Regions from separate parts of the Streptomyces coelicoflavus genome, predicted to be linked through region 3. Evidence: riboswitches for the same ligand, from Rfam matches in the RefSeq annotation. Region 3 holds a riboswitch; each other region holds the start of a gene.

Region 1 (9,735 bases), 3.8 Mb from region 3:
ATGCCGAGAAGAGCGACGACGGCAAAGTACGCGGCCGCTTCATGCTGAAGCTGTCAGGAGAGGCCTTCTCCGGCGGCGGGGGCCTGGGCGTCGACCCCGACGTGGTGCACGCCATCGCCCGCGAGATCGCGGCCGTCGTCCGGGACGGCGCCCAGATCGCGATCGTCATCGGCGGCGGCAACTTCTTCCGCGGCGCCGAGTTGCAGGTGCGCGGCATGGACCGCGCCCGCTCCGACTACATGGGCATGCTCGGCACCGTGATGAACTGCCTGGCCCTCCAGGACTTCCTGGAGAAGGAGGGCGTCGACTGCCGCGTGCAGACCGCCATCACCATGGGCCAGGTCGCCGAGCCCTACATCCCGCTGCGCGCCGTGCGCCACCTGGAGAAGGGGCGCGTGGTCATCTTCGGTGCCGGAATGGGCATGCCCTACTTCTCCACCGACACCACCGCCGCGCAGCGCGCCCTCGAGATCGACGCCGAGGCCCTGCTCATGGGCAAGAACGGCGTGGACGGGGTCTACGACTCCGACCCGAAGACCAACCCGGACGCCGTGAAGTTCGACGCGCTCGGCTACGGCGAGGTCATCACCCGGGACCTGAAGGTCGCCGACGCCACGGCCGTCACGCTCTGCCGCGACAACAGCCTCCCGATCGTGGTCTTCGAGCTGCTGAAGGAGGGCAATATCGCCCGCGCCGTCAAGGGTGAGAAGATCGGCACGCTTGTGGGTGACCAGGACAGCCGGGACTGACCGGAGAACACCCCCGTCCGCGGACGCCACCTGTCCGGGGGACGGACGGGGCGGGACCGGGCCGGGGGATGGACAATGTCCCGCCGGTCGGGAACCGTGCAGGAAGAACGCGACGCAGCCGGCCGCCGCCCCGCAAGGGCAACCGCAGCCGGGCCTACTCAAGACACGCAGGAGCAAGTGGTGATCGAAGAGACCCTCCTCGAGGCCGAGGAGAAGATGGAGAAGGCCGTCGTGGTCGCCAAGGAGGACTTCGCCGCGATCCGCACCGGCCGTGCGCACCCGGCGATGTTCAACAAGATCGTGGCCGACTACTACGGCGCGCTGACGCCGATCAACCAGCTGGCCTCGTTCTCCGTGCCCGAGCCGCGCATGGCTGTGGTGACCCCCTTCGACAAGAGCGCCCTGCGCAACATCGAACAGGCGATCCGCGACTCCGACCTGGGCGTCAACCCGAGCAACGACGGCAACATCATCCGGGTGGTGTTCCCCGAGCTCACCGAGGAGCGCCGCCGCGAGTACATCAAGGTCGCCAAGGCCAAGGGCGAGGACGCCAAGGTCTCGATCCGCTCCGTGCGCCGCAAGGCCAAGGACGGCATCGACAAGCTCATCAAGGACGGCGAGGTCGGCGAGGACGAGGGCCGCCGTGCGGAGAAGGAGCTCGACGACACCACCGCCAAGTACGTCGCACAGGTGGACGAGCTCCTGAAGCACAAGGAAGCTGAGCTGCTCGAGGTCTGATGAACGACTCTTCCTGGGGAGCGCCGCCACAAGCCGGGTACTGGGGGCCGTCCGACCAGGGACCCGTCCGGGGCGCCGCCCCGGCGGGTCCCGCGTACGATGCGCACTACGCGCAGCAGACTCGCCCCATGCCCATCGTGCCCGACGTACCCGAACACGGCGGAGACCAGGACGACGACCAGGGGACCGCTCGGCCGGGCGGTCCCCTGTTCCGGGACGAGCCGTTCCACGACCAGCCCGGTCGCGACGAGCCGTACCGCGACCAGAATCCGTCGGCGCAGCCGTATGCGGCGGTGCCGCAGAATCCGGAGCCCATGCCCGACGCCCCGCAGCCGGCGCAGCCCCAGCCGCCGCAGAAGAAGAGCGCGGGGCGCGACCTGGGGGCCGCGATAGGGGTCGGTGTCGGCCTCGGTGTGGTGATCATCGCGTCGCTGTTCGTCGTCAAGGCCGTCTTCGTCGGTGTGGTCGTGATCGCCGTCGTGGTGGGCCTGTGGGAACTGACCAAGCGTCTGGAGGAGCGCAAGGGCATCAAGGCGCCCCTCGTGCCGCTCGCCATCGGCGGTGCGGCGATGGTGGTCGCCGGTTACGCGCGGGGCGCCGAGGGGGCGTGGATCGCCATGGCCCTCACGGCCCTCGCGGTCCTCGTCTGGCGGATGACGGAGCCGCCCGAGGGCTACCTCAAGGACGTCACCGCGGGCCTGTTCGCAGCCTTCTACGTGCCGTTCCTGGCCACGTTCGTCACCATGATGCTGGCGGCGGACGACGGCGCCTGGCGCGTTCTGGTCTTCCTGATACTGACGGTCGTCAGCGACACCGGGGCCTACGCCGTCGGCTGGCGCTTCGGCAGGAAGAAGCTCGCCCCGCGCATCAGCCCCGGCAAGACCCGTGAGGGTCTGCTGGGAGCGGTGGCGTTCGCGATGGCGGCGGGCGCGCTGTGCGTGCAGTTCCTGATCGAGGACGGTACCTGGTGGCAGGGCCTGCTGCTCGGCCTCGCGGTCGCGGTCAGCGCCACCCTGGGCGACCTCGGCGAGTCCATGATCAAGCGCGACCTCGGCATCAAGGACATGGGCACGCTCCTGCCGGGTCACGGCGGCATCATGGACCGCCTGGACAGTCTGCTGCCGACGGCACCGGTGGTGTGGTTGCTGCTGGTGATCTTCGTAGGGTCGGGTTGACAGCCATCCGGTAGCATGGGAAGGGCCTGCGGCATCTGCTGCGGGCCTTTCCGTGTATCCCCGCCGATGCGGGGGTGTTCCAGTGAGGTCTCCTGGCTTCGGCATGGCCCTGCCGTTGTCCCCGCGGACGCGGGGGGTTGCCACAGGCCCGCCGTCATGAGGAGTTGTCCGACCGTGGCCCGTCCAGCCCCCGGTGAGCTCACCTTCGCCGCACCCCGCGGAGCGAAGCGGCCGCCGCGGCACCTTGCCGACCTCACGCCCGCCGAGCGCAAGGAGGCTGTCGCCGCGATCGGCGAGAAGCCGTTCCGCGCGAAGCAGCTCTCGCAGCACTACTTCGCGCGGTACGCGCACGACCCCGAGCAGTGGACCGACATCCCCGCAGGCTCGCGCCAGGGGTTGCGGGAGGCACTGCTGCCCGAGCTGATGACGGTCGTACGGCACCTGTCGACCGACCAGGGGACCACGCGCAAGACGCTGTGGAAGCTGTTCGACGGGACGCTGGTCGAGTCCGTCCTCATGCGCTACCCGGACCGGGTGACCATGTGCATCAGCTCCCAGGCGGGCTGCGGGATGAACTGCCCGTTCTGCGCCACCGGCCAGGCCGGTCTCGACCGCAACCTGTCGACCGCCGAGATCGTGCACCAGATCGTGGACGGGATGCGGGCGCTCAGGGATGGCGAGGTCCCCGGAGGCCCCGCCCGGCTCAGCAACATCGTGTTCATGGGCATGGGCGAGCCCCTCGCCAACTACAACCGGGTCGTGGGCGCCATCCGCCGGCTCACCGACCCCGAGCCGGACGGACTGGGGCTCTCCCAGCGCGGGATCACCGTCTCCACGGTCGGTCTCGTCCCCGCGATCCACCGCTTCACCGGCGAGGGCTTCAAGTGCCGCCTCGCCATCTCCCTTCACGCCCCCGACGACGAGCTGCGCGACACCCTCGTCCCCGTCAACACGCGGTGGCAGGTGCGCGAGGTGCTGGACGCCGGGTTCGAGTACGCGGCGAAGTCCGGGCGCCGGCTGTCCATCGAGTACGCCCTGATCCGCGACATCAACGACCAGGCCTGGCGCGGTGACCGTCTCGGGCGGCTGCTCAAGGGCAGGCCCGTGCACGTGAACCTGATCCCGCTCAACCCCACGCCCGGCTCCAAGTGGACCGCGTCCCGGCCCGAGGACGAGAAGGCGTTCGTGGAGGCGATCGCGGCGCACGGTGTGCCGGTGACGATCCGGGACACCCGCGGGCAGGAGATCGACGGGGCGTGTGGTCAGCTCGCCGCGAGCGAGCGGTAACCTGACCGGCGGAAGTACGTCAGCACAGTCACATCTTCATATTCCGACAGGGGAGCGCCACAGCGCTGAGAGTGCGGCACCGGCCGCAGACCCTCCGAACCTGGCCCAGGTCATTCTGGGTAGGGAGATCGGTCACCACTCGAGCTGTTGCGCCCTGCCCGGGACCCTCGCCAGGGGTTCCGGGCGGGGCCGCGTCTTCTCCTGGTCACCCAGGAGGAATTCAGTGAGCATCACCAAGAAGGTCAGTGTCCTGGCCGTCGGTCTCGGCATGGTCGGCACCCTGGCCGCCTGCGGATCGTCGTCCGACGACGCCGGGAGCGGCTCCGGCGGCGCCAAGACCGTCACCCTGGTCAGCCACGACTCGTGGGCCGCGTCCAAGGACGTGATCGCCGCCTTCGAGAAGGAGTCCGGCTACAAGGTCAAGGTCCTGGAGGACGGCGACGCCGGGCAGGCCGTCAACAAGGCCGTCCTCACCAAGGACAACCCGCAGGGCGACGTCTTCTTCGGCGTCGACAACACCCTGCTGTCCCGCGCCCTCGACAACGGCCTGTTCCAGCCGTACAAGGCGAAGGGCTCCGACCAGGTCCGGCCCGAGTACCGGACCGACGGAGACAAGCACCGGGTCACGCCCGTCGATACGGGCGACATCTGCGTCAACTACGACAAGGCCTACTTCAGCGAGCACGAGCTGACCCCGCCCAAGTCCTTCGACGACCTCGTCAAGCCCGAGTACAAGGACCTGCTCGTCACCGAGAACGCGGGCAGCTCCTCACCGGGGCTCGGGTTCCTGCTCGGCACCGCCGCCCAGTACGGCGACGGGGGCTGGGAGGGCTACTGGAAGAAGCTCAAGGCGAACGGCGTCAAGGTCGTCGACAGCTGGGAGCAGGCCTACAACGAGGAGTTCTCCGGCTCGTCCGGCGGCAAGAAGGCGGGGGGCGACCGTCCGCTCGTCGTCTCCTACGCCTCCTCCCCGCCGGCCGAGGTCATCTACGCCGACCCGCAGCCGGACACCGCCCCCACGGGCGTCGCCGACGGCACCTGCTTCCGGCAGGTCGAGTACGCGGGCCTGCTCAGCAACGCCAAGAACCCCGCGGGCGGCAAGGCGCTCCTCGACTTCCTGCTGAGCAAGAGGTTCCAGGAGGACATGCCGCTGAACATGTTCGTCTACCCGGTGCGGGAGGGCGCGCGGATCCCCGAGGCGTTCACGAAGTTCGGGCCGCAGGCGAAGGACCCGCAGACCCTGGACCCGGCGAAGATCGCCGACAACCGCGACCAGTGGGTCAAGTCGTGGACCTCGCTCGTACTGAAGTGAGCCTGGAGGGCGAGCAGACGGTGAAATCGGCGGTGAAGCCGACGGGCACCGCGCGCGGGAGCGCGGTGCGGCTCGGCCTCATGGCCGGGCCCGTCGCGTTCTTCGCGGTGTTCTTCGCCTACCCCGTCGCCGCCATCGTCGCGCGCGGCCTGAAGGTGGACGGAGTCTGGCAGCTCGGCCGGATCGGGGACGTGCTGGCGCAGTCCGACGTGCGGCACGTCCTGTGGTTCACCACCTGGCAGGCGCTGGCGTCCACCGCGCTCACCCTGCTGATCGCCCTGCCCGGCGCCTACGTCTTCGCCCGCTTCGACTTCCCCGGCAAGCAGGTCCTGCGGGCCGTGGTGACCGTGCCGTTCGTGCTGCCGACGGTCGTCGTCGGCACGGCGTTCCTGGCCCTGGTCGGGCGCGGCGGGCTGCTGGACGAACTGTGGGGCCTGCGCCTGGACACCACGGTGTGGGCGATCCTGCTCGCGCACGTCTTCTTCAACTACGCCGTCGTCGTCCGCACCGTCGGCGGCCTCTGGGCGCAGCTCGATCCGCGCCAGGAGGAGGCCGCGCGGATGCTGGGCGCCTCGCGCCTGCGGGCCTGGCGGCAGGTGACGCTGCCCGCGCTGGCGCCCGCCGTGGCCGCCGCCGCGCTGATGGTCTTCCTGTTCACCTTCACCTCCTTCGGCGTCGTCCAGATCCTCGGCGGGCCCACCTTCTCCACCCTCGAGGTGGAGATCTACCGCCAGACCTCGCAGGTCTTCGACCTGTCCACGGCCGCCGTGCTGACGCTGATCCAGTTCGCGGCCGTCGCCGCCGTCCTCGCCGTGCACGCCTGGACGGTACGCCGGCGCGAGAGCGCCCTGCGGCTCGTGGACGCGGCCACGACCGCGCGCCGGCCGCGCGGAGCCGGGCAGTGGACGCTGCTCGCCGGTGTCCTGAGCGTCATCGCCGTCCTGCTGGTGCTGCCGCTGGCGGTACTGGTCCAGCGGTCGCTGGGCGCGTCCGGCTTCGGCTACTACCGGGCACTGACCCGCGAGGACGGCGGCGCCTTCCTCGTCCCGCCGATCGAGGCGATCGGCAACTCCCTCCAGTACGCCGCCACCGCCACCGCCATCGCCGTGGTCGTCGGCGCGCTGGCCGCGACCGCCCTCACCCGGCGCGACGCGGGCCGCTTCGTGCGCGGATTCGACGCGCTGCTGATGCTGCCGCTCGGAGTGTCGGCCGTGACGGTCGGCTTCGGCTTCCTGATCGCGCTGGACGAACCCCCGCTGGACCTCAGGTCGTCCTGGATCCTGGTGCCGCTCGCGCAGGCGCTGGTGGGCGTCCCGTTCGTCGTACGGACCATGCTGCCGGTGCTGCGGGCGGTGGACGGGCGGCTGCGGGAGGCGGCGGCGGTGCTGGGCGCGTCGCCGTGGCGGGTGTGGCGCGAGGTGGACCTGCCGATGGTGCGGCGGGCGCTGCTGGTGGCGGCCGGGTTCGCCTTCGCGGTGTCGCTCGGGGAGTTCGGGGCCACCGTGTTCATCGCGCGGCCCGACAACCCGACGCTGCCGGTGGCCGTGGCGCGGCTCCTCGGCCGGCCCGGGGACATGAACTACGGCCAGGCGATGGCCCTTTCGACCATTCTGATGCTGGTGTGCGCGGTGGCCCTGGTGGTGCTGGAGCGGCTGCGGACCGACCGGAGCGGGGAGTTCTAGACATGCCGCCCAGCCTGTTGAGCCTGGAAGGCGCGACCGTCCGCTTCGGCGGACGGCCCGTGCTCGACGACGTCGACCTGGGGGTCGCCGAGCACGAGGTGGTGTGCGTGCTCGGGCCCAGCGGCAGCGGCAAGTCGACGCTGCTGCGGGCGGTCGCCGGGCTCCAGCCGCTGGACGCCGGCCGGGTGACGCTCGACGGGCGGGACCAGACCGGGGTGCCCGCGCACCGGCGCGAGGTCGGGCTGATGTTCCAGGACCACCAGTTGTTCCCGCAGCGGGACGTGGCCGGCAACATCGCCTTCGGGCCGCGGATGCGCGGCGCGTCCCGGACGGAGCAGCAGGCCCGGGTGGCGGAGTTGCTGGAGCTGGTCGGGCTGCCCGGTGCTGCCCGACGGTCCGTCGCCGCGCTCTCCGGCGGTGAGCAGCAGCGGGTGGCCCTGGCCCGCGCCCTCGCGCCCCGGCCCCGGCTGCTGATGCTGGACGAGCCGCTCGGCCAGCTCGACCGCTCGCTGCGGGAGCGCCTCGTGGTGGAACTGCGGGAGCTGTTCGGCCGGCTGGGCACCACGGTGCTGGCCGTGACGCACGACCAGGGCGAGGCGTTCGCGCTCGCCGACCGGGTCGTGGTGATGCGGGACGGGCGGATCGCCCAGTCGGGAACGCCGTTGGAGGTGTGGCAGCGTCCGGCGGACGCCTTCGTGGCCCGTTTCCTCGGCTTCGAGAACGTGGCCGAGGCGTCCGTCGCCGGGCAGGCCGCCGACACCCCCTGGGGCAAGGTGCCGGTCCCCGAGGACGCCCCGCAGGGCACGCGCACGGTGCTCGTGCGGCCGGCCGGAGTCCGTGTCGTCCCCGCCGACGAGGGCCTGCGCTGCACGGTCACCGCCCGTACCTTCCGCGGTACGCACGTCGCCGTGCACCTCCAGCCGGAGGACGCGCCCCGCCTGGAGGCGGCCTGCGCGCTGCGGGAGGCGCCGGAGGTCGGGGACGCGGTCGGCGTGGAGTTCGACGTGGCCGAAACGGTGGTGCTCGGGTGATCGTTCCGTTCGTAGGGTGAGCGCATGACACTCCTCGCGCACGAGCGGTACTGCGACGAAATCGTCCACCAGGTGGGCCGGCTCGGGGCCGTGGTCACGTCCGGTGCGGATCTGTCCGCCACCGTGCCGACCTGCCCCGACTGGACCCTGGAGGAGCTGGTACGGCACGTGGGCCGGGCCCTGCGCTGGACCGGCCTGATCGTCGGCACCCGCGCCGAGGAGGAAGTCCCGACGGACCGGGTGCCGGGCAGCGAGGGGCCCGCGGCGACCGGGGACGCGGCGGCGCTGGGGGCGTGGCTGGCGGAGTCCGGCGAGGTGGTCGTCGGTGCGCTGCGGGAGGCCGGACCGGACGCGCGCGCGTGGTCGTGGGCCGGCGTCGACACGGCGGGATTCTGGGCGCGGCGGATGACCCACGAGCTCGTCGTCCACGGAGCGGACGCGGTACTGGCGGCCGGTCTGCCCCTTCAGCCCGTCGCGCCCGACGTGGCGGCCGACGCGGTCGACGAGTGGCTGGACATCGTGCGGTTCGTGCAGCGGGTGCTCCCGGGCATGGCGGCGAAGGAGCTGCGCTCCCCGGGCAGCAGCATCCACCTGCACGCCACCGACGCCCCGGCCGAGCTGAACGCCGAGTGGCTGGTCGAGCTGCCCGACGAGGGCATCACCTGGCGCCGCGGCCACGAGAAGGCGACCGTGGCGCTGCGCGGCCCGCTCACGGCCGTACTGCTGTCCTTCTACGGCCGGCTGCCGCTGGACGCCCCGGGACTCGAGGTGCTCGGTGACCGCAAGCTGCTCGAACTCTGGCTGGAAAAGGCGACGTTCGGCTGACACGACGGTGGCCCGCCCCTGGACGGGACGGGCCACCGCTGTGTGAACCGGTGCGTGGGCGTCAGCGGTTGCTGTTGGCTCCGCGACGGCGCAGGCCGAAGAAGACGGCGCCGCCACCGACGACGACCAGGGCCGCCGCGACACCGGCGATCATGCCGGTGTTGGAGTTGGCACCGGTCTCGGCGAGGTTGGACTCACCGGCCGCCGGGGACGGGGCGTTGTCGCCCGGCGCGGCCGCCGGCGCGCTGCTCTCCGGCTGCGACGGCGCGGGGGCCGACGTGGACGGCTCGGGCACCGGGGACTCCGTCTCGTCGGACGGGGTCGAGGAGCTCTCCGACGGGGTCGGAGTCGGGGACGGGGTGTCCTCGGTCTTGCAGGGGGTCGACGGGGTCTTGACGTCCGGCTTGATGTCCTCGTCGACGTACCGGTCGGCCTTGACGTGGACGCGGTACTCCGTGTTCGGCTGCCAGTCCACGGGGAAGGAGACGGTGGTGCCTTCCTTGGAGCCCTTGACCGTCTGCTGGCCGACCTGCTTGTCGCCGTCCTTGAGGTAGACGGTGATGGTGGCGGGAATGCCGGCGGGGTCCACGTCGGTGACGGTGATGACACCGTTGTCGCCGTCGCACTGGGCTTCGGCGGAGAACTCGCTGATGTTGCAGGCGAGGGCGGATCCGGAGGCGCTGAGCGCCAGGGCCGCGGAGGCGGCGACGACGCCGAGGGCGCGGACGCCACGGCGGGATGCCGTACGGCTGATTATGGACAGGACTGCCACGTTTGTCCTTTACGGGAGCGCGGATGCGGGGGGTGGTGGGCGTGCCGACACTCGATGACGCGGCATCAGCACACCCATGAGCCCCACTGGTCTATAAGCGGGGCGTAAGAAGTGTCAACGCATATGCCGGACAGGGGCGTTGACTTTGCCGTCTTATTAACCGC
Region 2 (9,735 bases), 1.8 Mb from region 3:
CGGGCAATCCGGCGGTCGAGGAATGGGCGGACTTCCGGGAGACGGGGCACGCCCACGCCATCGGGCAGTGCCTGCTGTCCCAGTTGGACGAGGACGCCCGCCGTGACCACCTGGACCGCTATCCGGTGCAGCCGGTCACGCCGTACACGGTGCGTGACGGACACAGCCTGCTGAAACGGCTGGAACGCATGCGCCGGATGACGCCGGTGACCGAGCGCCAGGAGTACGCGCTCGGCACGGTCTGCGCGGCGATCCCGATCACCGTCGGCACCACGGCCGCGACGATGGCCATCTCACTGCCCCTCCACCAGGCGGGCCGGTTGCTGCCCGCGGTACAGCGTTTGCAGAACGAAGTGGGTCGCCGTCTGGGTTCGCTCGCGCTCTCTATCAGTATCTGAAAACTCACTCCTTGTGATCTGGTGTGTACGTTGAGCAAGATGCCACCAGTGTTAGAGGTTTGATTCCCGGACAGTCGACGGCGAATGACGGGGTAGGCGAATGGGCGAGTCCGTACAGGCAGAGGTCATGATGAGCTTTCTCGTGTCCGAGGAGCTCTCGTTCCGCATCCCGGTGGAGCTGCGGTACGAGACCCGTGATCCCTATGCCGTACGACTGACCTTCCACCTGCCCGGAGACGCGCCGGTGACCTGGGCCTTCGGCCGGGAGCTGCTGGTCGACGGGGTGGGCGGGCCGTGCGGCGACGGTGACGTGCGCATCGCGCCGGTCGATCCCGAGCCGCTGGCCGAGGTGCTGATCCGTCTTCAGGTCGGCAGCGATCAGGCGCTGTTCCGCTCCTCGGCCGCGCCCCTCGTGGCCTTTCTCGACCGCACCGACAAGCTGGTGCCCCTCGGTCAGGAGGGCGCGCTCGCCGACTTCGACAGTCACCTCGACGAGGCCCTGGACCGCATCCTGGCGGAGGAACAGAGCGCGGGCTGAACCGTTCCGGCACGCCTGCGGCGCCGGCGTAACGCTTCGCCCCACGCGTCAGCGCTTACGGCGACGTCCCCGCCCGCTCCGTGCGGGCGCCGCCGCGGTGGTTGCCGCCCCCGCGGCCCGGGCCGGCCGGTCCGCCGACACGACCAGGGCGGCGAGCGCCGTGGTGACCGGTACGGAGGCCACCAGGCCGATCGAGCCGACCAACGTACGCACGATCTCCTCGGCGACCAGCTCGCTGTTGGCGACCGTCCCCACCCCGCTCTGTGCGATCGAGAACAGCAGCAGCAGGGGCAGCGCGGCGCCCGCGTAGGCGAGCACCAGTGTGTTCACGACCGAGGCGATGTGGTCGCGGCCGATGCGGATGCCCGCGCGGTACAGGCCGCGCCAGCCCATCGTCGGGTTGGCCTCGTGGAGCTCCCAGACCGCCGAGGTCTGGGTGACGGTCACGTCGTCGAGGACACCGAGCGAACCGATGATGACCCCGGCGAGCAGCAGACCGCTCATGTCGATGGACGGATACAGGCCGTGGATGAGGCCCGTGTTGTCGTCCGTGTTGCCGGTGAGCGCGGCCCAGCCGATGAACAGCGACCCCAGCACGCCGATCAGCAACAACGAGATCAACGTACCGAGCACCGCCACGGAGGTGCGGGCGGACAGCCCATGGCACAGGTACAGGGCGATCAGCATGATGGCGCTGGATCCGACCACGGCCACGACCAGGGGGTTCGAACCCTGCAGGATCGCGGGCAGGATGAAGAAGTTCAGCAGCAGGAAGCTGAGGGCCAGCGAGATCAGCGCCATGAGGCCGCGCAGTCGTCCGACGACCACGACGGCGAGGGCGAAGATGCCGGCGAGCAGCGCCAGGGGGAGCCGACGGTTGATGTCGGTCACCGAGTACTGAAGGTCCTCGGGCGCGGAGGGTTCGTAGGCGACCACCACCTTCTGCCCCTCGTGCAGCTGCCGGGACTGGTCCGGCTGCACGATCTCGTCGAACGTACGGCCCTTGTCGTCGCCGGTGTCGACGCGGATGGTGGCCCGCTTGCACTCGCCCTTCGCCTGCTGCACCGCGGAGGAACCCTCGGCGGTGGACGTGTCGCCGGTAGGGGTGGCGCCCGAGCCGTTGACCGCCTGGCAGCTCAGCTCGACCACCTTGGTGACGGTGGCCTGCTGTGTCTGCCGGTCGAAGCCGACGCCGGTGCGCTCGTGGGACGGCGCACCGCCCGGCCACAGCACCGCGAGCCCGACCAGCACGGCCGCGGCGAAAGGAATCAGGACCGCCGCGATGACCTTCCGCAGGTGCCGGGAGACGGGTGCCGCGGGCCCGTGACCGTGCGAGTGCCCGTGTCCGCCGCCCGTGCCGTGTGCGCCCCCTGAGCCGTGCCCGCCGCCCGCGCCGTGCCCGCCGCCCGCGCCGTGCCCGCCGCCCGCGCCGTGCCCGCCGCCCGCGCCGTGCCCGCCGCCCGCGCCGTGCCCGCCGCCCTCCGCGCCGCCGTGCCCGTCCCCCGCACCGCTGTCGTGGCTCCCGGTGCGGCCGTGACCAGCCTCGGGTCCGCCGTCGCTCGCGCCGTGAGTGACGACGGGGACATGGCCGGTTGTACGACCGTCGCCCTCTTCGGCGTTCGGTCCGCGGCGGGGCCGGCGCGGTGGAAAAGACGGGGGCTGCGGTGTGGTCACCGCCCGATCATCGCAAGAACGAAGGGGGCCCTCTGGTCACCGCGCCCGAATGGGCGCTAGCGTGGAGGCACCTTTGTACACGCGGGAGCTCGGAGCACCGGGCTGAGAGGGCGCTGACCTCCGTCCCAGCGATGTTTCACGGGAAACGTCACCGAAGCCGAGTGACGAATCCCACGAAGCACCGTCGGACGGAAGCCGCTGCGTCGACCGCCGAACCTGTTACCGGGTAATGCCGGCGTAGGGAGTAGGTCTCATGACCATCAAGGACGCACGCACGCCTGCCTCCACGCAGAACCCCGCCCAGGCGGACACCGCGGACGCCGCGGAGCACACGGAGGCCGGGAAGTCCGTCGGCTGGCACAAGGCGTACGTCGAGGGCTCGCGCCCCGACCTGCGGGTGCCGGTCCGTCAGGTGCACCTCACCAACGGGCAGTCGGTCACGCTGTACGACACCTCGGGCCCGTACACCGATCCGCTCGTCGACACCGATGTCCGCAGGGGGCTTGCGCCGCTGCGGGAGAACTGGATCATCGCTCGCGGCGACACCGAGGAGTACGCGGGCCGCCCCGTCCGTCCCGAGGACGACGGAATCAAGCACACCTCGCCGCGCGGCGGGCTGCGCAACCTCGACGCCGTCTTCCCCGGCCGGCCGCGTCAGCCGCGCCGGGGCCGGAACGGCGCGGCGGTCACGCAGCTCGCGTACGCACGAAGGGGCGAGGTCACCCCGGAGATGGAGTACGTGGCCGTCCGGGAGAACGTCTCGCCGGAAGTGGTCCGCGAGGAGATCGCCGCGGGGCGTGCCGTACTGCCCGCCAACGTCAACCATCCCGAGATCGAGCCGATGATCATCGGCAAGCGGTTCCTGGTGAAGGTCAACGCCAACATCGGCAACTCGGCGGTGACGTCCTCCATCGAGGAGGAGGTCGACAAGATGACCTGGGCGACCCGGTGGGGCGCCGACACGGTCATGGACCTCTCCACCGGCCGCAACATCCACACCACCCGCGAGTGGGTCCTGCGCAACTCCCCCGTCCCCATCGGCACCGTGCCGCTCTACCAGGCCCTGGAGAAGGTCGACGGCCGGGCCGAGGAACTGACCTGGGAGATCTACAAGGACACCGTGATCGAACAGGCCGAACAGGGCGTGGACTACATGACGGTCCACGCGGGTGTGCGCCTTCCGTACGTACCGCTGACCGCGAACCGCAAGACCGGCATCGTCTCGCGCGGCGGCTCGATCATGGCGGCGTGGTGCCTGGCGCACCACAAGGAGTCGTTCCTGTACGAGAACTTCGAGGAGCTCTGCGAGATCCTCGCCGCCTACGACGTCACGTACTCCCTCGGCGACGGCCTGCGGCCGGGGTCGATCGCGGACGCCAACGACGAGGCGCAGTTCGCCGAGTTGCGCACCCTCGGGGAACTCAACCGGATCGCCAAGCGTTGCAACGTACAGACCATGATCGAGGGCCCGGGCCATGTCCCGATGCACAAGATCAAGGAGAACATCGACCTTCAGCAGGAGATCTGCGATGAAGCTCCGTTCTATACGCTCGGCCCGCTGACGACGGACGTCGCGCCGGCGTACGACCACATCACCTCCGGCATCGGTGCCGCGATGATCGCCTGGTGGGGCACGGCCATGCTCTGCTACGTCACGCCCAAGGAACACCTGGGCCTGCCCAACCGTGACGACGTCAAGACCGGCGTCATCACCTACAAGATCGCCGCCCATGCCGCCGACCTCGCCAAGGGTCACCCAGGTGCGCAGGAGTGGGACGACGCGCTGTCGGACGCCCGGTTCGAGTTCCGGTGGGAGGACCAGTTCAACCTGGCCCTCGACCCGGACACGGCGCGGGAGTTCCACGACGAGACCCTGCCGGCCGAGCCCGCCAAGACGGCGCACTTCTGCTCCATGTGCGGACCCAAGTTCTGCTCGATGAAGATCAGCAGGAGCATCACAGAACAGTTCGGCGGCGACGCGGGCGCCACCCCTGAGGAGATCCGGGCCGGAATGCTGGAGAAGTCCAAGGAGTTCGCGGCCGCCGGCAACCGCGTCTACCTGCCGCTGGCGGACTGACCCGGGCGGATACGGCCGGCCGATGTCCACGGGAACGTCGGCCGGCCGCTGAACCCGTGATCAGGGCTGCTGAGCGTCCCGTAGCCGTTGTACCTGCCGACTGATCAGTTCGGTGGGGAACGACAGGTCTGCGCCCACGCTCAGCTCGGAGAACGTGGCGATGGTGTTCCCCGTGCGTACCACGATGAACTGCTCGTTGCGGTCCCCCAACGGGTCCGTCTCCACAGGACTGATCTCCCGGAAGGCCAGTGCTTCTTCGCCGACCTGTGGCGGTGTCTCCGTCCGCACGGTCACCTTGAACGGTCCGACGTAGCCCTCGCCCTCGTAGGACCGGCAGGTGGTGAGGGCCTGCCTGAGTTCCGCGAAGCGCTGTTCGGCCTCGTCTCCCTCATAGGAGGCGAGTGTCGAGTTGCCGCCCATGATGTTCTTCTTCCAGTTGAAGATCTGGAAGACGTGAGCGAACGACCCCTCGCCGCTGCGGACGTCGACGAGTGGCTGGCAGGCAGGTACGGATATGGGCGGGAAGGAGCGTTCGCTGCCCTCCGGCGGGGGCCCCTGTACCGAGAGGGGCTCGTGGGCCTGTGGGACCTCTCCGTCCTTGAAGGCCAGGTCCTTGAGCTGCGCCAACGTCAGAGGCTCCGCCCGGGCCCTGGCCGAAGAGGTGGTGGGCGACACCTCGGCGGCCTCCGGCTCCTGAGCCGTGGCACACCCCGACGCCAGGGCCACTCCGATGACGGTTGCCGCGGCTCTTGTCGTCAGCCGTGTCGTACGCGCTTGCATGAGTCCCCCGGACAGGCGTGGATGCGAAGTCGACGCCAGTGTCGCAGGCAGTCGGTGGCCCTGCTCGGCAGACTGGAGGCATGACAGCCACCTCACTGAGCAAGGGTGCCAACGTCGCCGTCGACTCTCCCGCGGTACGCGTCGTACTCGTGTGGTCCGCAGGGTCGGGCGTCCCCGAGGTCGACGCATCGGCGCTGCTGCTCGCGTCGGACGGACGGGTGCGGGACGACGGTGACTTCGTCTTCTACAACCAGCCTCGCCACACGTCCGGCGCGGTGCGGCACCTGGGCAAGCGGAGTGCCCCCGGCGGCGACGCGGGCGGCACGAGCGATGCCGTCGAGGTCGATCTGCGTTCGGTGGAGCCGGCCGTCGAGCGCATCGTCCTGTGTGCCTCGGCGGACGGCGGGACGTTCGGCCGGGTTCCGGGGCTGTCGCTGCGGCTGCTGGACACCGGGACGGGCACCGAACTGGCCCGGTTCGACATCACGGCCGGGCCGGAGACCGCTCTGGTCGGCGGCGAGTTGTACCGGCGCCAGGGCAAGTGGAAGTTCCGCGCGGTCGGACAGGGGTACGCCACCGGACTCGCGGGGCTGGCCACGGACTTCGGCATCACCGTGGACGACGCTCCCCCGACGGAGGCTCCCACCCCGGCCCCCGGCCCGTCGGCCCCCGCGGCTGCTCCGGCCTCCACGGCTCCCCCGGCGTCCGCACCACCCGCGGCGTCCGCGCCACCGCCGGTACCCTCCGCGCCGCCCATTCCGCCGAGCGCGGCGCCGGCCGCCCCCGGGCCCCGCCTCGCCAAGGGCGAGGAACGCCTCCCCGTGGACATGCGCAAGCGGCTGTCCCTGCGCAAGGAGCAGGTCGCGGTGAGCCTGAGCAAGCACGGGGCGGCCGGGGTCACCGCGCGCGTCGTCCTCGTCCTGGACGCCTCCGGGTCCATGGCCGCCCTCTACTCCAAGGGCGTCGTCGCGGACGTCGTGGAGCGGATGGCCGCCGTCGCCGCGCAGTTGGACGACGACGGGGAGATGCAGGCGTGGACCTTCGCCTCGAACCCGGCGCGCCTGCCCGACCTGCGTCTGGGCGAGCTGCCCGAATGGCTGCGGCTGCACGTCCGCGTGGGAGAGATCAGCCTGTTCCGGCGAGGCCGGAAGAAGGGCCTGCACCCCGAGCAGGTCGACATGCGGGCGGTCGGCATCCAGAACGAGGAGCAGAAGGTGATCGCCGAGGTCCGCGCGTTCGTGCGGGACGCCCCGGCACCGGTTCCGACCCTGGTGCTGTTCTTCTCCGACGGCGGTGTCTACCGCAACGCCGAGATCGAGCGGGAGCTGCGGGAGGCCGTGGAGGAACCCGTCTTCTGGCAGTTCGTCGGGCTCGGGCGCGCCGGCTACGGGGTGCTGGAGCGTTTCGACACCCTGCCGGGCCGCCGCGTCGACAACGTCGGCTTCTTCGCCGTCGACGACATCGGCACCGTACCGGACCCGGAGTTGTACGACCGTCTGCTGTCCGAGTTCCCGTCGTGGATCACTGCCGCCGGCCGGGCGGGCATCCTCTGAGTCACTGCCCGCCCGTGCCGGTGGCTACTCGGGCCGGTGTTCCGGGCCACCGAAGTCCGGGCTGCTGTAGTCCGGACTCGAGTAGCTCGGACGCGAACCGGCGTCGGATCCCCCGTCGGGGCTGCTGAAGCCGGGGCGGCCGTAGCCGAGGTGCGGCATGCGACTGCTGCTCGGGGCGGCCGGCCCCGCGCGGTGCAGCGCCGCCGCGCCCGGGTCGCCGAGCGCGTCCCGCAGGAAGGGCACGATGCCGCGTTCCAGCAGGGCCTCGTGCCAGGCGTCCCTGGCCCGGGCCACCTCCTCGTCGCGCGCGGTGTAGAAGGCGGACTCGGCGGAGGGGCGGTTGCGCAGTGCGGTCAGCAGCAGTCCCACGGCGGCGACGAGGATCGCCACCGCGGTGACGGCGCCGAACACCCACCCCGTGGTGAGCATGGTCTGCGCGAAGGCCTGCCCGGGGTCGAGCATCTTCAGGAGGTAGCCGACCAGGAGGAAGATCGCCGCGGCGGTGCCGGCCAGGACCGGCGCCAGGACGGCGACGACGGCGACGGCCCCCGCACCGGTCGCCTCCGCCATCTCGCCCATGGTGGCGGCGAGTCCCCCCGCGCCCGTGCCCTGCTCCTGGGAGCCGGATCCGCGCGTGGCGGTCGACGGGTCCGACGGCGCCGGGTGGCGCAGTTCGTCGCGGACCTTCACGTAGTGCTGGTACTCGGTCGTGGCCGCCGCCGTGATGAGGGCGGAGGCGTTGAGTGCCATGGTGCGCAGCTGTTCGGAGTTGAGCCGCTGACCGACGGCGGCCAGTTCCGGGCGGTGTGGTGCGGAGCGCAGCGCCTCGTCGAGGATCCGCTCGTACTCTTGGCGGTCCTCGTTCGACAGGTACTGCGGAACGCTGTTCATGTGCATCCCCCGATGCTCCGTAGGGCTTGGGGCTCGCATGCCAACGAGCCGTCGGGCAGAAACGGAGGGGAGCCTGCTACGGATAAGCCGATGGTAGAGCGGTGACGGTGGAGGGTGACAGGGGGTTTCCAGAAATTGGGTGCCGCCCGGTACGGACGGCACTCCCGGAAATCCCGGCCGGTGAAGGGTCAGACCCCCAGCGGGAGTTGCTGGACCAGCAGCTTTCCGGCCATGGTCACACCGCCGTCCATCGCGATGGCCAGGCCGTCCGCGTAGACGTGCGGGCCCTCGACGACCGTACGGGTGTCGTCCTCGCCGTCCTCGGAGCCGACTTCGCCCAGCAGATAGGGGATGGGGCTGTGGCCGTGAACGATCCGGGTGCCGCCGTACGTATCGAGCAGTGAGCGCACGGCGTCGGCGCCGCCCTCGTCGCGGAAGGAGAAGCGCTTGGTGAACTTGCGGAACAGGTCCCACACCTCCTCCGCGTCGTTGCGCGTGAGCGTCTCGCGGACGGTGTCGTTGACCTCTTCGATGGAGCGGCCGTAGTCGAGATAGGTGGTGGCGTCCGAGTGGACCAGGAGGTGTTCGTCGACCTCCTCCATGGCGTCGAGTCGGGCCATCCACTGCAGGTGGTGGTCCTGCAAACGGTCCATGTCCGTCTTCTGGCCGCCGTTCAGCAGCCAGGCGGCCTGGAAGGTGGCGGTGCCCGCGCCGGAGTTGACGGGGGTGTCGCCGAACCGCTTGGCGCCGAGCAGCAGCAGTTCGTGGTTGCCCATCAGCGCCTTGCAGTAGCCACCGGCCGCGGCGGCCTCGGCGGACAGCCGCATCACCAGGTCGATGACGCCGATGCCGTCCGGTCCGCGGTCGGTGAAGTCACCGAGGAACCACAGCCGGGAGGTGCCCGCGCACCACTGGCCGGCGTCGTCGACGAGGCCCTTCTCCCGCAGGGCGGCCAGCAGCTCGTCCAGGTAGCCGTGCACGTCGCCGACGACGAACAGGGGGCCCTGACCGGTGGCCGGCTGCTGCACCGCGACCGGCTCGGGGTCGACCGCCACCTGGACCGTGTCACCCCGACGGATGACGGGCAGATCGCGCTGAGTGGGCGTGTAGCCCTCGGGCAGGGCCTCGTCGAGCCCCTCCTCGGAGGGCGGTGCCGACTCGCCCGTGTGCATGCCGGGGGCAGCGTACGGAGCGGCCTCGTGGACGTACGCGGGTACCCGGAAGTCGCGCACCGTCGCCGTCCGCTCCACCTCGGGTCCCTGACCGGCCCCCTGAGTCATCGACCCCTCCACCATCGCGCCGCATCTGCACCGCTTCGGACTGCCTGGTCGCAGCGGCCCGCGGTGTGTGGGCCCATCATAGGAATGCGGATCGCGCTGTGTGATGACCCAGGGGTGGTGAATCAGGACAGGACTCCGGTTCACCGCGGCTTTCGCCCCGATTGGGCCCGGCTTCGCCCGTCCGTAACCGGGGCACGGTCGTGTTCCGGACGTGCCGGGTGTGGCGTTCGCCGCCCCGTTTCGCCGCCGTTCGCCGCTCGGCTGCCGTCGCCGTCCGCTGCCGCCCTCCGCCGCCGTTCCCCGCTCGGCCCCCGTCGCCGTCCGCTGCCGTCCTCCGCCGTCCCTTCACCGTCGTACGCCGTCCCTTCGCGTCCGGTCGGCGCGTCCCGCTCGGGCCGGACACGCCGAAGGACGGTGCGCCGCTACGCCGCTGCGAGGCGCGCCGCCCACGGGGGCGCGCCCTACTCGCCCTCCGGCGACCGCGGCGGGCTGACCGTCGTGCGCGGTGGCCGCCGCTGCGACGACGTACGCACGATCAGTTCGG
Region 3 (9,735 bases):
AGGTCGATGCCGCCGATCGCGAACCAGGGGCGGTCGGTGCCCAGCGCCGCCGTGTACCGGACCAGGTCGAGGCCGGGGGCGTGCCGGCCCGGCTTGGTGGGGGTCGGCCAGCACGGACCGGTGCAGAAGTAGTCCACGCCGTGCTGGACGGCGGCCGCGGCGGCCTCGGACTCGGCGTGCGTGGAGCGGCCGACGAGGACGTCGTCGCCGAGGATCGCCCGGGCGGCGGGCACCGGGAGGTCGCCCTGGCCGAGGTGCAGCACGTCGGCGCGGGCGGCGTGCGCGACGTCCGCCCGGTCGTTGACCGCGAGGAGCTTGCCGTGGCGGGCGCAGGCGTCGGCGAAGACCTTCAGGTGCTCCAGTTCCTCGGCCGCCTCCATGCCCTTGTCCCGCAACTGCACGATGTCGACCCCGCCGGCCAGCACGGCGTCCAGGAACTCGGGCAGGTCGCCCTGGCTGCGGCGGGCGTCCGTGCACAGGTAGAGCCGGGCGTCGGCGAGCCGGGCGCGGGCGGTGGTCGGAGCGGTGTCGGGCATGCGGGTGTCCCCCGGTTCGATGGCGTGGGCCCACGACGGGCCGCGCGATTCTGGCATACGGGCCGCGGACCGGGCCTCTCCCGGGCCGTGGTCCGCGGCTCGTACGCCGGGCGGTGCGGCGGATCGCGGATCGGCGACGCGGCGGGTCGCCGGTGCCGCGGATCGGCGACGCGGCGGATCAGCGATGCCGCAGATCAGCGGTGCCGCAGATCAGCGACGCGGCGATTCAGCGATGCCGCGGATCAACGATGCGGCGGGTCAGACGGCGAGCGCCTGGGCGCGGCGCTTCACCTCCGTACCGCGGTTCTCGGTCAGCGCCTGGGCGGGGGTGCCGGGCAGGCTCGGGTCCGGCGTGAAGAGCCACTCCAGCATCTCCTCGGCCGTGAAGCCGTCGTCCCGCAGCAGCGTCAGGGTCCCGACCAGGCCCTTGACGACCTTGTCCTCGTCGATGAAGGCCGCGGGGACGTGCAGCGCGCGGTTCTCACCGCGGCGGACGGCGATGAGCTGGCCTTCCTTGATCAGCTGGCGTACCCGGGTCACCTCGACGCCGAGCATCTCGGCGATGTCGGGAACGGTGAGCCAGGCGGGCACGAGAGCATCGGTCTTTGCGTCAATCTCGGTCACGCCCCCAGCCTGCCACCTGGCACTGACACTCGGAAACCGGACTACGCCGCCGCCGTCGCCGCCTTCAGCGGCTTCGCCGGGTCGGCCAGCAGGTCCGGGTCCATCGCCGTACCCGCCTGGATCAGACGCTTGCCCTGCGCCAGGTCGCGGGGACGGCCCACCGCCAGCAGGGCGACCAGGCGGCCCTCGCGCAGCCAGCAGACCGTCCAGGCCGGGCTCGCGGGATCGCCGCGCCACAGGGTGGTGTCGGCGGCCGTGTGGTGACCGGCGTACTGGACGAAGCGGCCGAACTGCTCGGACCAGAAGTACGGCACCGGGTCGTAGGCCGCCGGGTCCTCGCCGCCCGGGGTGCCGACGATGTCGGCGGCGACCGTGCGCGGTCCCTGGAGGGCGTTGTCCCAGTGGTGCACCAGCAGCCGCTCGCCGTAGCGGGCGGACGGGAAGGAGGCGCAGTCGCCCACCGCGTGGACGTCCGGCGCGGAGGTGCGCAGGCGGTCGTCGGCCAGGACCTCGCCGTGCGCGCCGAGGGCGATGCCGGAGCCGGCGAGCCAGCCGGTGGCCGGGCGGGCGCCGATGCCGACGACGACCGCGCCGGCGGGCAGCCGGGTGCCGTCGTCCAGGAGGACCCGGGCGGGCTCGCCCGGTCCACCCGGCTCGACGCGCTCCACGCGCGCGCGGGTGCGCAGTTCGGCGCCCGCGTCGGCGTACCAGGCGGTCATCGGCGCGGCCACCTCGGCGGGCAGCGCGTCGGCCAGCGGCCGGTCGGCGGCCTCCACCACGGTCACCGCGCAGCCCGCCTCGCGCGCGGCGGTGGCGAACTCGGCGCCGATCCAGCCCGCGCCCACGACCACGACGTCGTGCTGCCGGGCCAGCACCGGGCGCAGCCGTTCGGCGTCGTCCAGGGTGCGCAGCAGGTGCACGCCGGGCACGCCGTCGGCGCCGGGGAGCCGGACCGGCTCGGCACCGGTCGCCAGGACGAGGCGGTCGTACGGCACGGGTCCCTCGGAGGTGTCCAGGACGTGGTCGCCGGGGCGGACGCCCAGGGCCTCGCAGCCCAGCCGCAGGGTGATGCCGAGGGCCTCGAAGTCGACGTCGAAGGCGGAGCCCTCGGCGGTGCCGAGCAGGACGGCCTTGGAGAGCGGGGGGCGGTCGTACGGCTGGTGCGGCTCCGCGCCGATCAGGGTCACCGGGCCGGTGAAGCCCTGTTCCCGCAGGGCGACCGCGGTCTGCACGCCCGCCATCCCGGCGCCCACCACGACCACCCGGCGTTCCGCGTCCGCCGCCGGCCCCTGTCCCCGTTCCCGCGTCTGCTCGCTCACCTGATCACCATAGACACCCGGCGTTCCGCCGGTCAGTGCCCGTGCTCGGTGAGCTGCTCCACAACGCTCGTACCGCTGCCCGGCCGCGACTCCCACTCCCAGGTCTCGTCCAGGCGCACCCGCCCGTCCGGCAGGTCCACGACGACCGACACGCAGTGCCCCGACGACGTGCTGCCGTCGGTCCCCAGCTGCACGTACCGGAAGTCGAGGCGGTCGCCCTCCCGGGTGCCCACCAGCCGACCGCGGACGATGTCGCCGCCCGCGTACTCGGCCCACACGGCGCCGTCCTGCTCGTGGTAGGTGAACCGGGTGCGGGCGCCCACCTGACCGGGCGCCTGGTCGGCGACGGGGGCGAGGACGAGACCGTCGACCGAACGGGCCATGGGTACGGGCTCCCTTACAGGTGCGCAGCTCTGCGGGCTAGGGTGGCCAACGTAAGGCACTCGCGGGAGCCCGGACGCACCGGGCTGAGAGGGAGGCTGGCGGCCTCCGACCGTACGAACCTGATCCGGGTCATGCCGGCGAAGGGAGGGGCTGGACGCCCATGTCGTCTCCACCACACACGCCTCCGCACACGCCTCGTACGTCTCGAGCACCCGACGTCCTCGTCGTCGGCGGCGGGATCGTCGGGCTCGTCACCGCCTGGCGAGCCGCGCGGTGCGGGCTGGTCACCGCCCTCGTGGACCCCGAGCCGGGCGGCGGCGCGGCCCAGGTGGCGGCCGGGATGCTGGCCGCCGTGACGGAGCTGCACTACGGCGAGGAGACGCTGCTCGCGCTGAACCTCGCCTCGGCCCGCCGCTACCCGGAGTTCGCGGCCGAGCTGACCGAGGCGACCGGCCAGGACCTCGGGTACCGGCGCTGCGGCACACTCGCCGTCGCGCTGGACGCCGACGACCGCGCCCACCTGCGCGAGCTGCACGCACTCCAGCAGCGCTGCGGCCTGGAGTCGGAGTGGCTGTCGGGGCGCGAGTGCCGGCGTCTGGAGCCGATGCTCGCGCCGGGCGTGCGCGGGGGGCTCCGGGTGGACGGCGACCACCAGATCGACCCCCGCCGCCTCGCCCGCGCGCTGGTGACCGCCTGCGAACGGGCGGGCGTCGTCTTCCACCGGGTGTGGGCCGCCCGGCTCGGCGTCGGGCGCGGCGGCGAGCGGGCCACGGGCGTCGTCACGGCCGACGGGACCGTGCTGGAGGCCGGGCGGGTGGTGCTGGCCGGGGGCAGCCTGAGCGGGCGGCTCGCGGGCGTGCCGGAGGCCGTACTGCCGCCGGTGCGGCCCGTGAAGGGGCAGGTGCTGCGGCTGACGATGCCGGGGGCGCACGGACCGCTGCTGAACCGGACCGTGCGCGCCGTGGTGCGCGGCAACCACGTCTACCTGGTGCCCCGGGAGAGCGGCGAGCTGGTCGTCGGCGCCACCAGCGAGGAGCTGGGCTGGGACACGACGGTCACCGCGGGCGGCGTCTACGAGTTGCTGCGCGACGCCCACGAGCTGGTTCCCGGCATCACGGAACTGCCGCTGACGGAGACCCGCGCGGGTCTGCGCCCGGGCTCCCCGGACAACGCCCCGCTGCTCGGCCCGACCGCTCTGGACGGCCTGCTGCTGGCCACCGGCCACTACCGCAACGGCGTCCTGCTCACCCCCGTCACCGGCGACGTCATGGCGCACGCGCTGACCACCGGGGAGCTGCCGGCCGAGGCCCGCCCCTTCACCCCGCGCCGCTTCGGCGCCGACGCCGCGCTTTCACCACTCCCGCACCTCTCGGAGCAGCCCGCATGAACATCTCCGTCAACGGCGAGCCTCACGAGGTGGCTCCCGGCACGGCCCTGGACGCGCTGGTGGGCACGCTCACCGCGGCACCGTCCGGAGTGGCCGCCGCCCTCAACGAAACCGTCGTCCCGCGCGCGCGGTGGGCCGCCACCACGCTGGCCGAGGGCGACCGCGTCGAGGTCCTCACCGCTGTCCAAGGAGGCTGACCATGGCCGACGATCCCTTCGTCCTCGGCGGTACGTCGTACGGGTCCCGCCTGATCATGGGTACGGGCGGGGCGCCCAGCCTGGACGTGCTGGAGCGCGCGCTGGTGGCCTCCGGGACGGAGCTGACGACCGTCGCGATGCGGCGGGTGAACGCCTCGGTGCACGGCTCCGTGCTGTCCGTGCTGGAGCGGCTCGGCATCCGCGTGCTGCCGAACACGGCCGGTTGTTTCACCGCCGGGGAGGCCGTCCTCACCGCGCGGCTGGCGCGGGAGGCGCTCGGTACGGACCTGGTCAAGCTGGAGGTCATCGCCGACGAGCGCACGCTGCTGCCGGACCCGGTCGAGTTGCTGGACGCGGCGGAGACGCTGGTCGACGACGGCTTCACGGTGCTGCCGTACACGAACGACGACCCGGTGCTCGCGCGGAAGCTGGAGGACGTCGGGTGTGCGGCGGTCATGCCGCTGGGCTCGCCGATCGGGTCCGGGCTCGGGATCCGCAACCCGCACAACTTCCAGCTGATCGTGGAGCACGCGCGCGTGCCGGTGATCCTGGACGCGGGGGCCGGTACGGCGTCGGACGTGGCGCTGGCGATGGAGCTGGGGTGTGCGGGTGTGATGCTCGCCTCGGCGGTGACGCGGGCGCAGGAGCCGGTGCTGATGGCTTCCGCGATGCGCTCCGCGGTGGAGGCGGGGCGGTTGGCGCGGCGGGCGGGGCGGATTCCCCGGCGGCACTTCGCCGAGGCGTCGTCTCCTGCGGAGGGCCTGGCGGTGCTGGATCCGGAGCGACCCGCCTTCTAGGCACCGGCGTCGCAGAGGGCCCGGGGGGGGTGGGCACGCAGCCCGGCGTAGCGGGGTGCCGCTGGGCCCACCCGTGCCGCCCTGGGGGGTACCTCCCAGGCCGTTCAGGCACTGGGGGAGGCACGACTGCCCGCAGCCATGTACGTCACAGATGCGCTTCAGTACCGGCCCGAATCCGCTCGGCGACGTGGGGTGTCGGTGGCGGCTCGTAGACTCGCCTGCGTGGACACGACCCTTCAGGACCCTCTCGTCGGGCAGGTGCTCGACGGCCGGTACCGCGTCGAGGCGCGGATCGCGGTCGGCGGGATGGCCACGGTCTACCGGGCCGTGGACACCCGCCTGGACCGCGTGCTCGCGCTGAAGGTGATGCACCCGACACTCGCGACCGACGCCACCTTCGTCGAGCGGTTCATCCGCGAGGCCAAGTCGGTGGCCCGGCTCGACCACCCCAATGTCGTCCAGGTCTTCGACCAGGGGGCCGAGGGGGCGTACGTCTACCTGGCGATGGAGTACATCGCGGGCTGCACCCTGCGGGACGTGCTGCGCGAGCGCGGGGCGCTCAGGCCGCGGGCCGCGCTGGACATCCTGGAGCCGGTCCTCGCCGCGCTCGGTGCCGCGCACCGGGCGGGCTTCGTGCACCGGGACATGAAGCCGGAGAACGTGCTGATAGGGGACGACGGCCGGGTCAAGGTCGCCGACTTCGGCCTGGTCCGCGCCGTGAACACCGTGACCAGCACCACCGGCGCCGTCCTCGGCACCGTCTCCTACCTGGCGCCCGAGCAGATCGAGCACGGCACCGCCGACCCCAGGGTCGACGTGTACGCGTGCGGCGTCCTGCTGTACGAGATGCTGACCGGCGACAAGCCGCACGACGGCGACTCGCCCGCCGCGGTGCTCTACAAGCATCTGCACGAGGACGTGCCGCCGCCGTCGGCCGCCGTGCCGGGGATGGCGTTCGAGCTGGACGAGCTGGTCGCCGCCGCCACGGCGCGCAACCCGGAGATCCGGCCGCACGACGCCGTGGCGCTGCTCGCGCGGGCCCGCGAGGCGCGCGAGGCACTGAGCGCGGACCAGCTGGACGCGGCGCCGCCGCAGGCGCTCGCCGCGGAGCACGACAACGCCGAGGACCGCACGAGCGTGATCCCGCGCGCCCTGACGATGCCCCGTCCGCTGCCCGTCAACGAGGACGAGGGCGACGGCGCGCACGGCGGCTTCCCCGCGGACGGCGTCCACCGCACCAGCCGGCTGACGGCTCCCCCGCCGGCCCCGCCCCGCTCCCGCCTGCCGCGCCCGCGCCGCGGTCCGCTGGCGATCGTGGTGGCCGTCCTGCTGGTGCTCGGGGTCGGCACGGGCGTCTGGTACATCAACTCCGGCCAGTTCACCAAGGTGCCGCCGCTGCTGTCCAAGACCGAGGCGCAGGCCCGGGACCGGCTGGACGACGCCGGTCTCGACGTCGGCAAGGTGAAGCACGCCTACAGCGACACCGTGGAGCGCGGCAAGGTCATCAGCACCGACCCCGGGGTGGGCGACCGCATCCGGAAGAACGACTCGGTGTCGCTCACGGTCTCCGACGGCCCCGACACCGTGAAGCTGCCGGACGTGTCGGGATACCGGCTGGACAAGGCACGGACGCTGCTGGAGGACGAGGGGCTGGAGCCCGGCATGGTGACCCGGGCGTTCAGCGGCGAGGTGGCCAAGGGCTTCGTGATCTCCACCAAGCCCGGATCGGGCACCACGGTGCGCGCGGGTTCCGCGGTCGCCCTGGTGGTCAGCAAGGGCAGCCCGGTCGACGTCCCGGACGTCACCGGCGACGACCTGGAGGACGCGAAGGCCGAGCTGACGGAGGCCGGCCTGAAGGTGAAGGTCGCCGAGGGGCGGGTGAACTCGGACTACGACAGCGGCCGGGTGGCCCGGCAGACGCCGGACCCGGGCGGCCGGGCGGCCGAGGGCGACACGGTGACGCTCACGCTGTCCAAGGGCCCCCGGATGATCGAGGTCCCGGACGTGGTCGGCGACAGCGTGGACGACGCCAAGCGGAAGCTCGAGGACGCGGGCTTCGACGTGGACGAGGACCGCGGGCTGCTCGGGCTGTTCGGCGACACCGTCAAGAAGCAGTCCGTGGACGGCGGGGACACGGCTCCCGAGGGGTCCACCATCAAGATCACCATCAGGTGACGGGGCACCGCCGGCCGCATGACACCCTGGATGGGTGAAGAGTCAACAGTCCACCCCCTCCCCCACGGCCCCGTCACCCGCCGTCCGGACCGGCCTCCCCCGCAACCCCGTCGGCGGCCACGTCCCGGTGGCCGGCGGACTGCACTCCGTGGGGCTGTCCTACGCCCGTGAGCTGCGGGCGGAGACCGTGCAGGTCTTCGTCGCCAACCCGCGCGGCTGGGCCACCCCGGCCGGCAACCCGAAGCAGGACGAGGCCTTCCGCGAGGCCTGCGCGGCCGGGTCAATCCCGGCGTACGTGCACGCCCCGTACCTGATCAACTTCGGTTCGCACACCGAGGCGACGGTGGAGCGGTCGGTGGAGTCGCTGCGGCACTCGCTGCGGCGCGGGCGGGCCATCGGGGCGCTCGGCGTGGTCGTGCACACCGGGAGCGCCACCGGCGGACGGGACCGGTCGGTGGCGCTGAAGCAGGTGCGGGAGCACATGCTTCCCCTGCTCGACGAGCTGACCCACGACGACGACCCGTACCTGCTGCTGGAGTCGACGGCGGGGCAGGGCGCCTCCCTGTGCTCGCGGACCTGGGACTTCGGGCCGTACTTCGAGGCGCTGGACGCCCATCCGAAGCTGGGCGTGTGCCTGGACACGTGCCACATCTTCGCGGCGGGCCACGACCTGACCGGCCCCTCCGGCATGCACCAGACCCTCGACCTGCTGGTGGACACGGTCGGCGAGGGCCGGCTGAAGCTGATCCACGCCAACGACTCCAAGGACGTGGCGGGAGCGCACAAGGACCGGCACGAGAACATCGGCGCCGGTCACATCGGTGAGGACCCCTTCCGGGCGCTGATGACGCACCCCGCGACCGAGGGCGTGCCGCTGGTCATCGAGACGCCCGGCGGCAAGGAGGGGCACGCGGCGGACGTGGAGCGGCTGAAGAAGCTGCGCGACGGCTGACCCCCGAGGGCGCCGCGACGGGTCACAGCTCGGGGCCGTCCCCGGGCTCCTCCTGGTAGGAGTAGCGCTGCTCGCGCCACGGGTCGCCGATGTTGTGGTAGCCGCGCTCCTCCCAGAAACCGCGCCGGTCGGCGGTCATGTACTCGATGCCGCGGACCCACTTGGGCCCCTTCCAGGCGTACCGGTGCGGGACGATCAGCCGCAGCGGGAAGCCGTGCTCGGCGGTGAGCAGCTCGCCGTCCTTGTGGGTGGCGAAGAGGGTGCGCTCAGCGGCGAAGTCGGACAGCGTGAGGTTGGAGCTGAAGCCGTACTCGGCCCACACCATCACGTGGGTGACGGCGGGCGCGGGCGGGGCGAGGCCGAGGATCGTGGTGGCCGGGACGCCGCCCCATTCCGAGCCGAGCATGCTGAACTTCGTGACGCAGTGCAGGTCGGCGACGACCGTGGTGTACGGCAGGGCGGTGAACTCGTCGTGGGTCCAGGCGTGCTTCTCGTCGTCGGTGGTGGCCCCGAACACCCGGAACTCCCAGCGCTCCGGCCGGAACTTGGGGACCGGGCCGTAGTGCGTGACCGGCCAGCCGCGCTGGAGTCGCTGCCCCGGCGGGAGCTCGAACCGCGACGCTCCTTGCGAACCGTCTTCTCCCGATCCGTGTTCCACCGGCTGACCCATGCCTCCATCCTGACAGACCCGGACCGATGCCCCTGACCCGCCCCACTTACATTCGGGCAAACCTCTGCCAATCCCCACCAAGGCGACTAAGCCTGTACTTACTTACTAAGTCAACACTTACTGGACGATCTTCGACGCCGGTGCAATCATGCCGCGCAACACGCCTGTTCCCGTTCGAAGGAGCGTCAAGCGATGCAGGGCGACCCGGAAGTCATCGAGTTCCTCAATGAGCAGCTGACCGCCGAGCTCACGGCCATCAACCAGTACTTCCTGCACGCGAAGCTGCAGGACCACAAGGGCTGGACCAAGCTCGCGAAGTACACGCGCGCGGAGTCCTTCGACGAGATGCGCCACGCGGAGGTGCTCACCGACCGCATCCTGCTCCTGGACGGCCTGCCGAACTACCAGCGGCTCTTCCACGTGCGGGTCGGCCAGAGCGTGACCGAGATGTTCCAGGCCGACCGGGAGATCGAGCTGGAGGCGATCGACCGGCTGCGCCGGGGCATCGAGGTGATGCGGGCCAAGCACGACATCACGTCGGCCAATGTCTTCGAGGCGATCCTCGCCGACGAGGAGCACCACATCGACTACCTGGAGACCCAGCTCGACCTGATCGAGAAGCTGGGCGAGTCGCTGTACCTGTCGACGGTGATCGAGCAGACCCAGCCGGACCCGTCGGGACCGGGATCCCTTT

Evidence for each region. Region 3 has a riboswitch for thiamine pyrophosphate ahead of thiO (glycine oxidase ThiO). Riboswitches for the same ligand answer to the same signal wherever they lie in the genome.
Region 1: linked by a shared signal. The riboswitch ahead of OHA99_RS10070 (thiamine ABC transporter substrate binding subunit) and the one ahead of thiO (glycine oxidase ThiO) in region 3 are both predicted to bind thiamine pyrophosphate.
Region 2: linked by a shared signal. The riboswitch ahead of thiC (phosphomethylpyrimidine synthase ThiC) and the one ahead of thiO (glycine oxidase ThiO) in region 3 are both predicted to bind thiamine pyrophosphate.

Annotation. Positions count from the first base shown of each region.
Region 1 covers NZ_CP108218.1:2,331,953-2,341,687, reverse strand. The annotation lists gene pyrH (UMP kinase) at 1-749, shown strand, start outside; gene frr (ribosome recycling factor) at 930-1,487, shown strand; gene OHA99_RS10080 (phosphatidate cytidylyltransferase) at 1,487-2,662, shown strand; gene rlmN (23S rRNA (adenine(2503)-C(2))-methyltransferase RlmN) at 2,837-3,949, shown strand; TPP riboswitch at 3,988-4,093, shown strand; gene OHA99_RS10070 (thiamine ABC transporter substrate binding subunit) at 4,173-5,261, shown strand; gene OHA99_RS10065 (ABC transporter permease) at 5,237-6,943, shown strand; gene OHA99_RS10060 (ABC transporter ATP-binding protein) at 6,946-7,974, shown strand; gene OHA99_RS10055 (maleylpyruvate isomerase family mycothiol-dependent enzyme) at 7,999-8,799, shown strand; gene OHA99_RS10050 (LAETG motif-containing sortase-dependent surface protein) at 8,861-9,571, opposite strand; gene OHA99_RS10045 (LOG family protein) at 9,728-9,735, opposite strand, start outside.
Region 2 covers NZ_CP108218.1:4,286,335-4,296,069, forward strand. The annotation lists gene OHA99_RS18930 (IclR family transcriptional regulator) at 1-398, shown strand, start outside; gene OHA99_RS18935 (SsgA family sporulation/cell division regulator) at 499-936, shown strand; gene OHA99_RS18940 (YibE/F family protein) at 985-2,610, opposite strand; TPP riboswitch at 2,682-2,871, shown strand; gene thiC (phosphomethylpyrimidine synthase ThiC) at 2,864-4,687, shown strand; gene OHA99_RS18950 (hypothetical protein) at 4,748-5,314, opposite strand; gene OHA99_RS18955 (VWA domain-containing protein) at 5,548-7,020, shown strand; gene OHA99_RS18960 (hypothetical protein) at 7,045-7,917, opposite strand; gene sppA (Ser/Thr/Tyr protein phosphatase SppA) at 8,100-9,206, opposite strand; gene OHA99_RS18970 (LacI family DNA-binding transcriptional regulator) at 9,653-9,735, opposite strand, start outside.
Region 3 covers NZ_CP108218.1:6,135,102-6,144,836, reverse strand. The annotation lists gene thiE (thiamine phosphate synthase) at 1-536, opposite strand, end outside; gene OHA99_RS27520 (Rv2175c family DNA-binding protein) at 795-1,160, opposite strand; gene OHA99_RS27515 (FAD-dependent oxidoreductase) at 1,202-2,479, opposite strand; gene OHA99_RS27510 (hypothetical protein) at 2,512-2,862, opposite strand; TPP riboswitch at 2,915-3,026, shown strand; gene thiO (glycine oxidase ThiO) at 3,024-4,250, shown strand; gene thiS (sulfur carrier protein ThiS) at 4,247-4,447, shown strand; gene OHA99_RS27495 (thiazole synthase) at 4,450-5,244, shown strand; gene pknB (Stk1 family PASTA domain-containing Ser/Thr kinase) at 5,467-7,419, shown strand; gene OHA99_RS27485 (deoxyribonuclease IV) at 7,454-8,371, shown strand; gene OHA99_RS27480 (sulfite oxidase-like oxidoreductase) at 8,394-9,041, opposite strand; gene bfr (bacterioferritin) at 9,234-9,735, shown strand, end outside.